2 regions of the Bradyrhizobium cedriense genome follow, and region 1 is predicted to be linked to the other one. Evidence: riboswitches for the same ligand, from Rfam matches in the RefSeq annotation. Region 1 holds a riboswitch; the other holds the start of a gene.
What was found. Region 1 has a riboswitch for cobalamin ahead of ACYCVF_RS28710 (TonB-dependent receptor). Riboswitches for the same ligand answer to the same signal wherever they lie in the genome.
Positions count from the first base shown of each region.

Region 2: linked by a shared signal. The riboswitch ahead of ACYCVF_RS26295 (TonB-dependent receptor) and the one ahead of ACYCVF_RS28710 (TonB-dependent receptor) in region 1 are both predicted to bind cobalamin.

Region 1 is NZ_JBTSWB010000008.1:177,713-183,424, reverse strand. Features, by position in the region: gene ACYCVF_RS28730 (adenylate/guanylate cyclase domain-containing protein) at 1-878, shown strand, start outside; gene ACYCVF_RS28725 (hypothetical protein) at 1,002-1,178, shown strand; gene ACYCVF_RS28720 (hypothetical protein) at 1,331-1,543, shown strand; gene ACYCVF_RS28715 (hypothetical protein) at 1,816-2,073, shown strand; cobalamin riboswitch at 2,168-2,381, shown strand; gene ACYCVF_RS28710 (TonB-dependent receptor) at 2,489-4,723, shown strand; gene ACYCVF_RS28705 (hypothetical protein) at 4,798-5,379, shown strand.
Region 2 is NZ_JBTSWB010000007.1:167,364-173,075, reverse strand. Features, by position in the region: gene cobF (precorrin-6A synthase (deacetylating)) at 1-737, shown strand, start outside; gene cobT (nicotinate-nucleotide--dimethylbenzimidazole phosphoribosyltransferase) at 748-1,800, shown strand; gene ACYCVF_RS26300 (histidine phosphatase family protein) at 1,807-2,379, opposite strand; cobalamin riboswitch at 2,452-2,653, shown strand; gene ACYCVF_RS26295 (TonB-dependent receptor) at 2,771-5,128, shown strand; gene ACYCVF_RS26290 (PepSY domain-containing protein) at 5,141-5,712, shown strand, end outside.

The sequences.
Region 1 (5,712 bases):
CCTTTGGCCGCTACATCGATCCCAAGGTGGTGCAGGGACTGATCGAGCGGCCGGAGGTCGCAATCGACGGCGAGCGCCGGGTCATGACCATCATGTTCTGCGACATGAGCGGCTTCACCTCGATGAGCGAGGGCATGACGCCGCGAGGCTTGGTCAAGGTGATGAATCACTACTTCACCGTGATGTCCGGTCCCATCAGGAACAATCGCGGCATCATCGACAAATACATCGGCGACGCGATCATGTCCTATTGGGGACCACCCTTCATTGAAGAGGACGAGCAGGCTCTGCTCGCCGGACTTGCCGCCATCGAGATGGCCGACCAGGTGCCCGCGCTGCAGAAGCAGTTGCCGGATCTGCTCGGCATCCGAGCCATGCCGGCGCCGTGCGATCTGCGCATCGGCATCGCCACCGGCGAGGTCCTGACCGGCAGCATCGGCTCCGAACTGATGATGAGCTTCACCGTGATGGGCGACGCCGTGAACCTCGCCTCGCGGCTGGAGGCCGCCAACAAGGTCTACGGAACCCGCATCCTGATCTCGCAGGCGACGGCGGACGCGATTGGCGCACGCCTCGAAGTGCGGGAGATCGATCGCCTCGCGGTCGCGGGCCAGAGCGCGCCCCAGACCGTCTTCGAGGTGATGGGCAGGGCCGGCGCACTCACCGATGCGCAAGTGAGCCTGCGCACCCACTATGCCGAAGCTCTCGCCGCCTATCGTGCCCGGCGCTTCGACGATGCACGCGCCGCCTTCAACATGGCGCTCGAGGCGGTCCCAGGCGATGGTCCCTCGCGCACGCTCCTCGGCCGCATCGCTCAATTCGAGGCCAATCCGCCGGACGCCGGATGGGATGGCGCCTGGCGGCTGGAGCAGAAATAGCCCTATCCGCTCCTCCGGCATGCTCCGCAGGAAAAAACGATACTACTTCATAACAATGTTCGCCGTGACCTATTTCCCGGGCTTAGGTTTGACGTTCTTGAGGCGTCTGATGGGGATACGCCGATGACACATCTCGAGGACAGGCTGGAACGGTTCGAGACGCTCACTGCCGAATGCGAGCTGATTGCCAAGCTCGCCACCGACAGCACCAAGCGCGAGTTCTATCTGAAGCTCGGCGAACAATACCGTCAGCTGGCAGCGGATATCCGGCAGTTGATCGCGACCAGGGCTGCGGCCTGAACCCGGCTGCAATCCGTTCTTAACATTTGGCGCGCATTCTCGAAGCATGCGAGCGTCGCCGATCGACGATGGCTCGTGGTGGGAAGGCTGGGGTTCGCTGCAATGCAGCGTGCCTCGCGGGTGTCATTTGCCATGCTTGACAGGGCAATCCCATGCGCTTCGTTGCAGTGATCATATTCGCGCTCATGACCGCTGCCTGCGATCAGGAGCGGGACATCACCGGCTCGACGACGCCGACCTGTCCGATGCGCAACTACAGCTACAATCCACGCGACATGAGCCAGTGTGTCAACGCCTGCAGGGCGTGCGACCGCGGCACCACGGTCACCTGCACGACATCCTGCACCCTCAAGGGGGCTCGCTGACCGAATTACCTTCTGCCTTGCGAGGCGTCGCAACCGCGCGATCCCCCGGGCTCCCCATCGTCCTCGCCGTCTCGACCTGATAGGGTCGATCGGAGCAGGGGGACATCGGATGAACTTCGCAAGCTTTGAAATCGACAACGCCGGAGGTCTCGTGGGAACGGCGAGCAGCGCGCAGGCTTCCAGCGAACGTGGCGTCGACGGTGCGGAGGCACCGGAACGTTTCACATAGGATAGTCATTGGAAGCAGTGGGCAGGACGCGGAGTCCAATGGAATGGGTATGCTCGATCCCGGCCGGTTCCTGGTATCGTGCTCGCATTGCGATGCCTGGCCGATGGCCGCCAACGTGAAACGTTCAAGCTGGTCGGCATCCCCGCATGAGGTCCGTTTCGTCTGCACGCGCTGCCGGCGCGAAGAGACCGCGATCATCTCGGCTTCCGGCGAACTGACGCCGATCAAGCGCCTCGACGCTCCGCCTCGCGATGTCGCTGTCGCCTGGGCTCAGGCCCAACGCCTGCGGGGGCGAACGTAGGAGGCGCAGGGCATTGCTCGATTCGTTCTGGAGCCGGCCGATCGCGTCTGCGGCCAAGATGCCAGCGGTCGATTGACTCCCGGCTTGGACACCCCCTAGATTGGTCGCTGACGGTTCTCCTCACGGAGATCAAAAGGGAACGTGGTGCGAGATGTCCTGAGGTTGGGATCCTCTCAATGCCATGGCTGCCCCCGCAACTGTAAGCGGCGAATCTCTCGTCCTGTGCCACTGGGAATCTCGGTCCTGGGAAGGCGACGTAGAGGTGACGACCCGCGAGCCAGGAGACCTGCCGTCAGCCGTGGTCACACGCGAAGATGTCGGTCGGGGAGTACAGACATGAGCTTCACCGGGGCGTCGATCGCTCCGCCGTAGAGCCTCGTTCGCTGTGACGTGCCACTGACGTCATGCCGAGGTTATGATTGTGCCCCGTATTCTCACTCCCGCCAGGCGCTGCTGCGCCGGCATCGTTGCGGCCGTTTCCTTCTGTTCGCTGGATCATTCCATCGCCCACGCGCAGCAGGCCGTCGCCGAGCAGCTGCCGCCGGTCGAAGTGACCGGGTCCGACGATCAGAACCGTACCCGAGCGAGGGCGACCGGCGATGGCGAGACAGGGAGGCGCCTGGCGACGCCGAACCGGGTGCCGACAGGGACCGGCTCGTCCGGCTCTGGCAATCAGGTCGCCGCCAGCGATGGCGGCATCGTCGGCGCGGCCACGACCGTCATCACGGCCGCGGACATCGCGCATGCGCCCTCGCAGACGCTGGCCGAGATCATCGCGACGCGGGTACCGGGCGCCCAGATCACGACGTTCTATGGCGGCCAGATCGGTGCCAAGACCAGCGTCGACCTGCGCGGCTTCGGCGCATTCGCGACCGCCAACACGCTGGTGCTGGTCAACGGACGGCGGCTGAACGACATCGATATGGCTCAGGTGGACCTCTCCACCATCCCGCTCAATGCCATCGAGCGCATCGAGATCACGCGCGGCAATTCCGGTGCGGTGCTGTATGGTGACAATGCGGTCGGCGGCGTCATCAACATCGTCACCAAAAGCGGCGTCGGCGGCCCGCCCGTGACAGCGCGCATCGAGGCCGGTTTCGGCTCGTTCAATACCAGGTTCGGCAACGTCTCGGCCGCGCTCAATTCCGGTCAGTGGTCGACCTCGTTCTACGGCAATGCCGTCAGGACCGACGGCTACCGCGACAACAATCGCTATTTCCAGGAGAATGGCGTCGGCAATCTGAACTACACGACGCCGGGCCTGACCGCCTTCGTGACGGTCACCGGTGACAATCAGGAGCTGCGACTGCCGGGCGGCCGCACCGTCGATCCCTCGATCGGTCTCGACGAGCTAGCGACCAACCGGCGAGGGGCCAGCACGCCCTTCAACTACGCCAACCAGCAGGGCTTCAGCGCGACTGCGGGCTTCACGAAAACCCTTGTCAACGGCGTCGACCTCATCGTCGACGGGGGCCTGCGCGACAAGAAGCAGCAGAGCGCGTTCTTCTCCAGCCCGGCGCCGGTCCCGGCCTTCTTCACGTCGACCTATGTCGACGCTGACCTTACGACATGGTCGATCACGCCGCGGCTCAGCGTGAAGAGCCTGCTCTTCGGAATGCCCTCGCAATTGCTGACCGGCGTCGACTATTACGACGCGAGCTTTCAGCAGAACCGCGGCGCCGGCCAGGGTCTCGCTCCCTGGCACAATTACGATCTCAGGCAGCGGACGGTTGCTGGCTATGTCCAGCACACACTCGGCGTCGCGCCAACGACCGATGTCTCCTACGGCGCCCGGGTGCAGAACACCAATCTCTCGGCACGTGACAATTTCGACCCGGCGGCTCCGTTCAACGCCGACATCGGCGCGCTCCCGCTCAAGAGCAACGAGACGCAATATGCGCTGCACCTGGGTGCCGAGCATCGTCTCAATGACACCGTTGCGCTGTTCGGCAGGGCTGCACGCGCCTTCCGCACGCCTGATGTCGACGAACGGGTGTCGTCAGGCCCTTCATTCGACCCGTTCTTCAATCCGGTCCCGCAAACGTTCCAGCTCAAGACCCAGACTTCGCAGGACATCGAGGGCGGGCTGCGCATCAAGGGAGGCGGTCTTCAGCTGCAGAGCAGTCTCTATCTGATGGACCTCGCCGACGAGATCCATTTCAATCCGGTCTTTTTCTACAACACCAATCTCGATCCGACCCGCCGCTATGGCTCGGAGACCAGTGTCTCGTACCGCGTCAACGATGCTCTGCTCTTGCGGTCCGGCATGGCTTATACACGGGCCGTCTTCCGCGAAGGCGTGTGGGCCGGCAATGACGTGCCGCTGGTGTCGCGCTACACCGCGAGTGCGGGCGTCACCTGGAACATTTGGCAGCACTATGTGGTGCTCGACGCAACCGCGCGTTTCTGGAGCGAGCGTCGCATGGACAACGACCAGGCCGGGACCCAGAAACCGATTCCCGCCAACGGCACGATCGACCTCAAGCTCAGCGGCCAGTACGAGCGCTACTTCTGGTCGCTCAGTGTCAACAACGTGCTGAATGCGCTCTACTACGACTACGCGATCGCAAGCACCTTTACGGACGGTCGCTTCAGCGCCTATCCGCTGCCCGGTCGCAGCTATCTGCTCAAGGCCGGCGCCACATTCTGAAGCAACGCTCCGACCTCGACGGGGCTGTCACAGGCCCGCAAATGGACTACAATCAGACAAGAAGGAGATCACCCATGGCTCTCAACATCCTGCCGTCCAACGGCGACGGTTTCCGCCTCCAGCCGGTGGATCCGCGTCTCGCGCCGATGTTCGGCTTCGCGCTGTTGACGGTTTCATGTGCCCTCGCAAGTCTTGCGTTCGCCTGTGCGACGCCGTTCGCGGCCTTCGCCGTCGTCGCGGCTGCCATGCTGCCGCTGCGTCCGGCGCTGCTCGTCGTCACCGGCGCCTGGCTCGTGAACCAGACCATCGGTTTCGGCGCTCTGCACTATCCCACCGATGGCGGCAGCATCGCCTGGGGTTTCGTTATCGGCGCGGCTGCGCTGCTGGCGACCGCAGCGTCGTCGGCTGTGCTCCGCATGCTGCCGCAGGGCCGCACGCCGCTGATGCTGGCGCTCACGCTGGTCGCCGCCTATGCGGCCTATGAGCTCGCACTGTTCGCCGCGACGCCGTTCCTGGGCGGAGAGGCCGCCTTCACCGCAACGATCGTCACGCGCATCGGGCTGACCTGCGCGGTCTGGCTCGCCGGCCTCGTCGCCGTCTGCGAGGTCGTGCGCCTGTTCGATCCGTTCGGGCGCAAGCGAGTGATGTCGGCCTGAGCAGTCCTCTCGTAGCCCGGATGGAGCGCAGCGAAATCCGGGACACCCGTTCCGTAGCGCGACACCTCCCCGGATGACGCTTCCGCGCCGTCCGGTTTGCGTCGCCGCGCCTGTGTCGCTCTCTGTCAATCGGTCGACGCGAAAATATTCCGCTTTACCGAAATGCGGATTTGCCGTATTTGTCGCCCATCCCGGCTCATCCTTGAGGGGCGATCATGTGGTCGACATGATCGCGAGCCGGGCTTGCGGTGGACGCGGCAGCGTCGTGCACGAGAGGTGAAGGGCCGGGCGGATTGCTCTCCGTGAGCCCGAAACTGCGTGCGGACGAGCGGC
Region 2 (5,712 bases), on a different contig from region 1:
CCCTGATAGGCATCGGTTGCGGCGATCCCGAGCAGCTCACGCGCGCCGCGATCGGTGCCATCAACGCGGCCGATCTCGTCCTGATCCCGCGCAAGGGGGCGGCGAAGTCCGATCTTGCCGATCTCAGGCGAACGATCTGCGCGGACGTGCTCACCAGCGCGAGCACGCGCATCGCCGAGTTCGACTTGCCGGTGCGTGACGCAGGTGAGGCGGACTACCTCAAGGGCGTGGACGATTGGCACGACGCCGTGGCCGAGGCCTGGTCGCAAACGATCGCAGATCACCTCGAAGGCGACGGGAAGGTTGCGCTCTTGATCTGGGGCGATCCCTCGCTCTACGATTCCTCGCTGCGCATTGCACGCCGGCTGAATCCGTTGCCGACCATCGAAGTCGTGCCCGGCGTCACCTCGATCCAGGCGCTGTGCGCGGCGCATGCGCTGCCGCTCAACGATATCGGCGAGCCGTTTTTGGTCACGACAGGCCGTCGCTTGCGCGAAGGCGGCTGGCCGCGGGGTGTCGATACCGTGGCGGTGATGCTCGATGGCGGCACGGCGTTCCAGTCGCTCGATCCGGCTGGTATTTACATCTGGTGGGGCGCCTATCTCGGCATGCCCGAACAGATCATCATGTCCGGCGCGCTGGCCGAAGTGGGGCCGCGCATCGTCGCGCTGCGACAGGAGGCGCGCGCGCGGCATGGCTGGATCATGGACAGCTACATTCTCAAGCGCGCGCGTTAAGCGAGGCAGCATGCTCCCCGAATGGGTCTACCAGAAATGCCCTGAGATATCCGAGCACCATCGTGATGCGGCGATCGCGCGGCAGGCACAACTCACCAAACCGACCGGCGCGCTCGGCCGGCTGGAACAGCTGGCCATCGAGCTTGCGGGCCTGCAAGCGACGGAGCAGCCCCGCGCCGCGCGGGTGCCGATCATCGTCTTCGCCGGCGATCACGGCATCGTCGCGCAAGGCGTGTCGGCCTATCCGCAAGCCGTCACCATCGCGATGATGGTGAATTTTGCCGCCGGCGGCGCCGCGATTTCGGTGCTGGCGCGCGAGCTTGGCTCCAGCCTCGAGGTGGTCGACGCCGGCACGCTGGCGCAGGAGGAGATGCCGGGCGTCGTCACCGACAAGCCGCGCAGCGGCACGCGTGATTTCAGCATCGAGCCTGCGCTCACGCCGACGGAGTTGGCTTTTGCGTTCGAGGCCGGGCAACGCGCAGTCGCTCGCGCGGAACCGGGTCGGCCCGATCTTTTGATCTTCGGCGAGATGGGCATCGGCAACACCACGACCTCGGCGGCGATCGCCGCCAGCCTGCTCGGCATGAGCGCAGAGGAAATCGCCGGCAGCGGCACCGGCGTCGACACCGCTGGGCGTACGCACAAGGCGCGCGTGATCGACGACGCGATTGTGCGCCATGGCGTTGCGGGCGCATCGCCGGAAAACATCCTGTGCGCCGTCGGCGGCCTCGAGATCGCGGCGATGTCAGGCGCGATCATCGCGGCCGCGCAAGCCCGCATTCCCGTGTTGATCGATGGCTTCATCGTATCCGTCGCGGCGCTGGCGGCGGCACATCTCAATCAGTCCTGCCGGCCGTTCCAGCTCGCCTCGCATCAATCGGCAGAGCAGGGGCATCGGCTGGTGTTGCGCGCGCTGAACGCGCAGCCGCTGATCAGCCTCGATCTCAGGCTCGGGGAGGGATCGGGCGCCGCGATTGCGCTGCCGCTGGTGCGGTCGGCGTGCAGCCTCCACAACGGCATGGCGACGTTTGCGCAGGCCAATGTGCCGGACCGACCAGCCTGATGCGGCTCAGGCCAGCCGCTGATTGACCGACACGACGCGCCAGCCAGTGGCGAGCCGGTCGATCCGTGTCAGCGACAGCGGATCGATCACGAAGCGCAGCGCCGCATCGGATGTGAGATCCAGCGCAATGCACAGCGCCGCGCGGATGGTGCCGGAATGCACGACGAGCGTTGCGGAGCCGGCGCCGACCCGCGCGAGCCCCAGCCGGACGCGTGCGATCTGATCTTCAAAGCTCTCGCCGCCCGGCGGCCGTCCATGCGCCGGGCCGCTCCAGAACTGAGTATAAGCGTCACCCTCAGTCGCGGCGAGTTCGTCGTGCCGATGGCCTGTCCAGTCGCCAAAATTCTGCTCGCTGAATTCAGTCATTAGCTCTGGCGCCAGTCCCAGCGCCTGCGCGGTCTCGACCGTGCGCCGCGATGGGCTGGCATAGCTCGCAGCGCCTGTCGGCAGGCACTGCCGCAGCCTCTCCAGTTGCGCGCGATCGCCGAGATCGGCCGGCGCGTCGGCCGCATGGATCGTCCCTTTGACGCCGTCGACGGGCGCATGCCGTATCAGCCAGAGGAAGGTCTCGCCTTCCATGCTCATCTCCAAGGAAGTTGCTGCTGTGGCATTCACGCCGCGACTGCGACATTGACTCTGTCTCGATGGTAATCCTAGATGGTTTTTGACGGTTTCCCCGAGAGGGGATGAAAAGGGAATGCGGTGCGGGGACATTGTCCCCAATGCCGCGGCTGCCCCCGCAACTGTAAGCGGCGAATCCTTCGTCAGAAGCCACTGGGTCCTCGGTCCCGGGAAGGCGACGAAGCGGTCGTGACCCGCGAGCCAGGAGACCTGCCGTCAGCCGTGGTCACACGCGAAGATGTCGGTCGGGGAGTACAGACATTTCGGCTTCATCGGACGGCCTTAGGGCCAAAGGGTGAGACCTCGTTCGCTGTGACGTGCCACTGACGTCATACCGAGGTCCAAAACCGTGTCTTCCATCCCCAGTGTACGACCGCGCCGCTTCCTGCTCGCCTCCGCTGCGCTCACGCCGTTTGTCGTCGCCGATATGCCCGCCGCCTTCGCGCAACAGGTTCGCGAGCCCCTGCCGCCCGTCGAGGTGTCGCCCGCTCAACCCCGCAAGCAGGCCAAGCCGGCGGGCCGCGAGGCGCAGGGTGCACGCCGGGCAATTGCACGCAGGCCGGCAACGGCACCTGCTGCGCCGAAACCCGTCGTACCGAATGAGGCGGCACAGACGCCGCTCAACAGCAATGCAGTGGCGGAAAGCGCCTCGCGGCTCGGCCTGACGGTGCGCGAAACGCCTGCGACCGTCGAGGTGATCTCGGCTCAAACCATGCGCGAGCAGGGCTATCGCACCGTGTCCGAGGTGGCGCAGGGCGCGGTGGGCGTCACCTCCGGCGACAATCCGGCCGAGCCCGCAGCGTTCTCCATGCGCGGCTTCACCAACAGCCAGATCAACACGCTTTACAATGGCATCAAGATCGGTCCGCAGAACATGACCTCGCGGATCACCGACACCGCCAATCTGGAGGCCGTGGAGTTCCTGAAGGGGCCGGCCTCGCTGATGTCGGGCGAGGGTGCCGCCGGGGGCGCGATCAACTTCGTGACCAGGCAGCCGCATACGGGAGCGATCCGGAACGAAGCCGATTTTTCCTGGGACTCGCTGAATTCGTTTCGGACCCACTACGGCTCCGGCGGCAGCACCAACGTGCAAGGCCTCGACTACCGCTTCGACATCAGCCGTTCCACGCTCAACGGCTTTGCCGACGATACCAACGTCAAGACGTTCGGCACGTCCGGCCAGCTCAATTACCGCATCTCCGACAGTCTTAAGGTCTGGGGCGCGATCGAGTACCGGGAGGATCGCTCCAAGGCGTATTGGGGTGCGCCGCTGGTGCCCGTCGCCTACAGCGGCTCGCACGCGACCAGCGGCATCGTCTCCGGCAATTACGTCTCGAATTACAACGGAACAAATCTCGGCGCCGTCACCATCGACGACCGCACCTTCAACACCAACTACAACGTTCTCGACAATCGCAACGTCGCGCAGGAGGTTTGGCTGCGTGGCGGATTCGAGCTGAAGCTGACGCCCGATCTGACGCTGAAGAGCCAGGCCTATGGCTACGGTGCAGAACGAAGCTGGTTCAACAACGAGATCGAGGCGTTCAACTCCACCACGAACCTGGTCGATCGCGAGCGCTTCTATGTCGCGCACAGCCAGCGTCTGGTTGGCAACGTCACCGACCTGATCTGGGACACGAACATCGCTGGCTTCGACAACCGGATGGTCACGACCTTGTCGTCAAGCTATCTCGATTTCGTCAGGCCCGGCGCGGCAAACTTTCCAGGTGATTCCGTTTCGCTGGTCGATCCCAATCGGGGCTTTTACGGCCTGCTCACGACACAGCAGCAGACCGCGCGCATCGACAACGAGGCGCTGTCGTTCGAGGACCGGCTGAAGCTGACGCGTAACTTCGCGCTGATTGGCGGCCTGCGCGTCGAGCATATCGGGCTCGACCGCAATTCGACCAACGTGAGCGGCCTGGAGAAGGCCGGCTTCCCGTTCTCGAAATCCTGGGTGCCGACGACGGGGCGCATCGGCTACACCTGGGAGGCCGTTCCCGGCCTGACTTTCTTCAGCCAGTACGCCACCGGCGCGGATATCGCAGCCAACAACATCTTCCTGCTGAGCCCAACCCAGCCGCTCGACCTGACGACCGCGCGCACCTACGAGACCGGCGTCAAGCATCTGTTCTGGGACAACAGGGCGGAATGGTCGTTCTCGGCCTACGACATCGTACGCAAGAACGTCTATGCGGCGGCCGGCGGCATGCAGCTCAATATTGCGGGACGACAGGAGTCGAAGGGCGTCGAGCTCGCCGCCTCGGTGCGGCCAATCGAGCCGCTGCGGCTGTGGGGCAACATCGCCTATGTCGATGCGCGTTATGCCGACTACAACTTCGTCGGCGGCTCGTTCTCGGGGAACACGCCGCCGAACGTGCCGCGTATCGTAGCCAATGCCGGCGCGTCGTACCGGTTCTTCACACCCTGGCCGGTGGAACTCGGCATCACCGGCCGCCATATAGGCGACCGCTACAACACCGATGCCAACGTCGTGACGATGAAGGCGTACACGGTGGCCGACGTCTACGCCTTCGTCGACATTCCCAAGACGGTGTTCAATGCGGTGGACCAGGCTCGCCTGACCTTCCGTATCCGCAATATCGCTGACAAGCGCTACGCGATCTGGGGCGATCCGTTCTACCCCGATCAGATCCTGCTGGGCGCGCCGCGGACCTACGAGATCTCGGCCGCGTTCAAATGGTAGGGCGCTGAACGCATGATGGGCGCGATCGTCCTCTCGCACCGCTGGCTCGGGATCGCGTTCTGCCTCCTGTTCGCGATGTGGTTCGCGACCGGGATCGTCATGCATTTCGTTCCGTTTCCGTCGCTGACGGAAGCGGAGCGGTTTGCCGGACTGGCGCCGGTGGATCGCGGCGAGACCAGGATTTCGGTCGGAGACGCCGTGGCAGCGAGCGGGATCACGGATGCCACGCGCGTGCGGCTGATCCAGCGGAGTGACGGACCGGTCTACATCGTTTCAGGGCTGTCGCGCGCGGGCGCAGTCCGCGCCTCGGATGGGTCCGACGCTTCGGTCGCGTCTTTCGATGTCGCGCTGGCCATCGCGCGGGATCACGCCCGCAGCCGCGGCCTCGATGCCGCACGCGCCGCGATCGTCGGGCATTGGGACTACGATCAATGGAGCGTGCCGAACGGTTTCGATCGCCATCGGCCGTTGTTCCGCGCTGTCCTCGACGATGACGCCGGAACGGAGATCTATGTCTCGTCCTCGACCGGCGAGGTGGTGCTTGATACGACGCGGAGCGAGCGCGCCTGGAATTGGGCCGGCAG